Regions from separate parts of the Microtetraspora malaysiensis genome, predicted to be linked through region 2. Evidence: riboswitches for the same ligand, from Rfam matches in the RefSeq annotation. Region 2 holds a riboswitch; the other holds the start of a gene.
What was found. Region 2 has a riboswitch for cobalamin ahead of cobN (cobaltochelatase subunit CobN). Riboswitches for the same ligand answer to the same signal wherever they lie in the genome.
Positions count from the first base shown of each region.

Region 1: it holds a riboswitch for cobalamin, as region 2 does, so the genes downstream of both, ACQP1V_RS13830 (ribonucleoside-diphosphate reductase subunit alpha) here and cobN (cobaltochelatase subunit CobN) in region 2, are expected to answer to the same signal.

Region 1 covers NZ_CP191998.1:2,894,218-2,896,398, reverse strand. Annotated here, with positions in the region: gene ACQP1V_RS13830 (ribonucleoside-diphosphate reductase subunit alpha) at 1-1,210, opposite strand, end outside; cobalamin riboswitch at 1,379-1,614, opposite strand; gene ACQP1V_RS13825 (Bug family tripartite tricarboxylate transporter substrate binding protein) at 1,717-2,181, opposite strand, start outside.
Region 2 covers NZ_CP191998.1:4,194,555-4,196,735, forward strand. Annotated here, with positions in the region: gene cobN (cobaltochelatase subunit CobN) at 1-1,126, opposite strand, end outside; cobalamin riboswitch at 1,167-1,340, opposite strand; gene ACQP1V_RS19680 (precorrin-3B synthase) at 1,387-2,181, shown strand, end outside.

The DNA.
Region 1 (2,181 bases), 1.3 Mb from region 2:
TGCACACGGCGGTCTCGGCGTCGTTGGTCACCTCCAGGATCTCCGTGCAGAGGTTGGACAGGTGGATGACGTTGTGCGGCAGCGCCGTCTGGTTGGAGGTCCGGTTGGCCGCGTCCTTGAAGGTCATCCAGCCGTTGCCGGTCTGGGCGAGGGTGCGCATCATGCGGCCGTACAGCGTGCGCGCCGGGATCTGCCGGACGTACCGCCCCGCGCTCTCGGCGGCCCGGTAGGCGGCGTCGAACTCCTCGCCCCACAGGTCGGTCAGCTCGGGGACCTCCTTGGGGTCGAACAGCGACCACACGCCGTCCGCCTCGACCCGGCGCATGAACTCGTCCGGCACCCAGTTGGCCAGGTTGAGGTTGTGGGTGCGGCGGGCGTCCTCGCCGGTGTTGTCCCGCAGCTCCAGGAACTCCTCGATGTCGGCGTGCCAGGTCTCCAGGTAGACGCAGGCCGCGCCCTTGCGCCGCCCGCCCTGGTTGACCGCGGCCACGGAGGCGTCGAGCGTGCGCAGCCACGGCACGATGCCGTTGGAGTGTCCGTTGGTGCCCCTGATCAGCGAGCCCCGGGCCCGGATCCGGGTCCACGCGACGCCGATGCCGCCGGCGTACTTGGACAGCCGGGCCACCTGGCCGTACCGCTCGTAGATGCTCTCCAGCTCGTCGCGGGGCGAGTCGAGCAGGAAGCACGACGAGAGCTGCGGGCGGCGGGCGCCCGAGTTGAACAGCGTGGGCGAGCTGGGCAGGTAGGCCAGCGTGGACATCAGCCGGTACAGCTCGGCCGCCTCGGCCACGCCGGACCGGTAGGCCAGGCCGCAGGCGACGCGCAGGAGGAAGTGCTGCGGGCGCTCCAGGACCCGCCGGGTGACCGGGTGCCGCAGCAGGTAGCGGTCGTACACGGTGCGCAGGCCGAAGTATTCGAACCGCTCGTCCGCCGCGTGGTCCACGAGCGCGTCCAGTTCCCCGGCGTGCCGGGCGACGAACGCGGCCAGCTCGTCGTGGACCAGGCCCGCCTCGTGGGTCGCGGCCACGGAGCGGGAGAAGCCGGAGTCGCCGGTCACGCCCTGTCCGGCCGCCTCGTCGGCGATCAGCGCCGCCAGCAGGCGGGCCGCGGCCTTCGAGTTCTCCGGGTCGGTGACGACGCGCGCCGCGGCCTCCTCGATGGCCGCCCATCGGTCCTCGATCCCCGCATCCGCGATCGTGGCCAGTGTCACGTGATCTCCCCTCCCGAGTCGGAACCCCGTCAGGGGCCTCGGCGGGCGGGCATACGCGTCGGAGCGGGCGGGCTCGCGCCAGGGTCGCGCCGGACATGATCAGATCTGGCGCGTCGCTCGTCGGCGGGCCCTCCCTCGAGGCCCGGCACAACACGCGCGGACGTCGGATCCGCGCGCACGTCGCCGGCAGGTCTTCGGACTCGCGGGCGTGGCGCGGCCGGGCCGATGGGTACGGCTCTCGCGCGCCGGTTCTACTGGCCGTCGCTTCCCGGGCCGGCGGGCGGCCCAGTGCTCGTGTGACGGCGGTCGTTCCCGCTCACCGCTGCGGGGCAGTCCCGGACTCACACCGGGTTCCCTCTTGCCTCACCCCAGGCACGGGGTGAACCAGCGACGTGGAGGATCCTACATCTAGTGCCGGTTCTCGCAACCACCACAAGAAATTGTGTCGATACGGGGGACCGGTCCCGGATGGCTCGCGTTCCGCCCGATCGCGCGGGCCGCGGCGATCAGAGGAACCCGAGCTCCCGGAGGACCGTCTTGGCGCGGCGCTGCTCGGTGCCCAGCCACTGGCGGAAGTCGGCGCCGTCGAGGTACATCGGCGTCCAGCCGTTCGCGCGGCAGGCCTCCGCCCAGCCGGGCTGGTCGGCGACGGCACGACACAGGTCGAGCAGCCGCTCCCGCTCCCGCTCGGGGAGACGACCGGCCCCGAGCAGCCCGCTCCAGTTGGCGTAGTGCGTCCGCACACCGGACTCCTTCAAGGTCGGCGCGTCCACGCCGTCCAGGCGTTCCATCGACGAGACGACGAGCGGCCGCACCTGCCCGGACCTGATGGGGGCGGCCAGCTCCGTACGGCCGCCGACCCCGGCGACGACGCTGCCCTCGGCCACCGCGGCGAGCATGTGGGAGAGGTCCGGGAACGCCGCGTAGTTGAGCCTGCGGGCGTCGACGCCCAGCCCCTGGGCGGTCAGCCC
Region 2 (2,181 bases):
GGTCGTAGCCGGCCTCGCGCATCGCGGCCAGCAGCCGGACCACGCTCGCGGGGGTGTCCAGGCCGACCGCGTTGCCGATCCGGGAGTGCTTCGTCGGATAGGCGGAGAGCATGACCGCGATCCGCCGCTCCGCCGCCGGGACGTGCCGCAGCAGGCCGTGCCGTACGGCGATGCCGGCGACGCGGCCCGCCCGCTCGGGGTCGGCGGCGTACACGGTCAGGCCGTCGGCGTCGATCTCCTTGAACGAGAACGGCACCGTGATGATCCGGCCGTCGAACTCGGGGATCGCCACCTGGGACGCGGCGTCCAGCGGGGACAGCCCGTCGTCGTCCTCCCGCCACGCGTCCCGCCCGGTGGTCAGGCACAGCCCCTGCAGGATCGGCACGTCCAGCTCGGCGAGCGCGCCGACGTCCCACGCGGCGTCGTCGCCCCCGGCCGACGCGGTCGCCGGGCGGGTGCCGCCCGCCGCGAGCACGGTGACGACGAGGGCGTCGACCCGGCGCAGGGCGTCGAGCAGCTCGGGCTCGGCGGTCCGCAGCGAGCCGCAGTAGAGGGGCAGCGCCTGCCCGCCCGCGTCCTCGACCGCCCGGCACAGCGTCTCGACGAACGCCGTGTTCCCCGCCACGTGGTGGGCGCGGTAGTAGAGCACGCCGATCGTCGGCCCGTCCGAGCGCCGTGCCGTCCGCTCCAGCGGTCCCCAGCTCGGCAGCGGCTCCGGCGGGGCGAACCCGTGCCCGGTCAGCAGCACCGTGTCGGAGAGGAACGCGTGGAGCTGGGCCAGGTTGGCCGGGCCGCCGTGCGCGAGATAGGCGTGCGCCTCGGCGCAGACGCCGCCCGGCACCGTGGACAGCTCCATCAGCTCGGCGTCGGGCGCCTGCTCGCCGCCGAGCACCACGACCGGGCGGGGGCCGGCGAGCAGGGCGTCCAGCCCGTCCTCCCAGGCGCGTCGCCCGCCGAGGAGTCGTACGACGACGAGCCGGACGCCCTCCACCAGCGCGGGGAGGTCGGCCACGTCGATCCGGGCGGGATTGCCCAGCCGGTAGCCCGCGCCGCAGGCCCGGGCGCTGAGCAGGTCGGTGTCGGAGGTCGACAACAGCAGGACGTCGGCCTGCCCGGTGGACGGCACGAAGCGCACGCGAAATCCTCCCTTGGGGTCCTCGCCCCAGGTCGTGGTCGTCACGACGGCTGGAGTCTCCTGGCTCCCGGATCGACGCTCGCCCCGGCCTTCCCGTCCGTTGCCGGACCGTGGCCGTCGGTGGGGGTCGCTCCCCGGTTACAGTGGCGGGACCGCGCCGGTTTTACACCGGCTTCCTCCCATTGCCGTCGTCTGGGATCACACTATGCCAGGCGGACATCCCCCGAAAACAGGGCGTTAGCATCCTCTGCGTGTTCAACAGTGACCTTCCCGGACGCTCCGGACCCGACGCCTGCCCCGGCGCGCTCCAGGTCCACGCCGCCGCCGACGGTGGCCTGGCGCGGGTCCGGATCCCCGGAGGCGCGGTGACGGCGGGCCAGCTCCGCGCGGTCGCCGCCGCGGCCCGCGAGCTCGGGTCCGGCGTGATCGAGCTCACCTCCCGGGCCAACCTCCAGGTGCGCGGCCTGCGGCTCCCGCCGGACGCCTGCGGGGGCGCGGAGCGCGTCCCCGCCGAGGCTCCGGACTTCGCCGCGCGGATGGCCGCCGCCGGGCTGCTGCCGTCCGCCACGCACGAGCGGGTGCGCAACATCGTGGCCTCGCCGCTCGCCGGGCGGAGCGCCGCGGGCGGGCGCGACGTGCGCCCCCTGGTCGCCGAGCTGGACCGCGCGCTGTGCGCCCGGCCCGGCCTCGCCGAGCTGCCCGGACGCTTCCTGTTCGCGCTGGACGACGGCTCCGGCGACGTGGCCGCCCTGGAGGCCGACGTCACGCTGCGGCCGGTGGCCGCAGCGGACGAAAGCGAGGCCGCGCTGCTGCTCGCCGGGGCCGACCCCGGGCTGCGCGCCCCTTCGGGGGCGGAGACGGCGGGCCTGCTCGCCGTCGCCGAGGCGTTCCTGGCCGAGCGCGCCGCGCAGGGGTCGCGCGCGTGGCGACTCCGCGAGCTGGCGGACGGTCCCGCCCGCGTCGCGGCCCGCGCCGTCCAGCTGGAGCCCCGGCTGCGCCGGTCCGCGGCCCGTCCTCCCGAGGCGTACGCCGCCGAAACCGGCGCG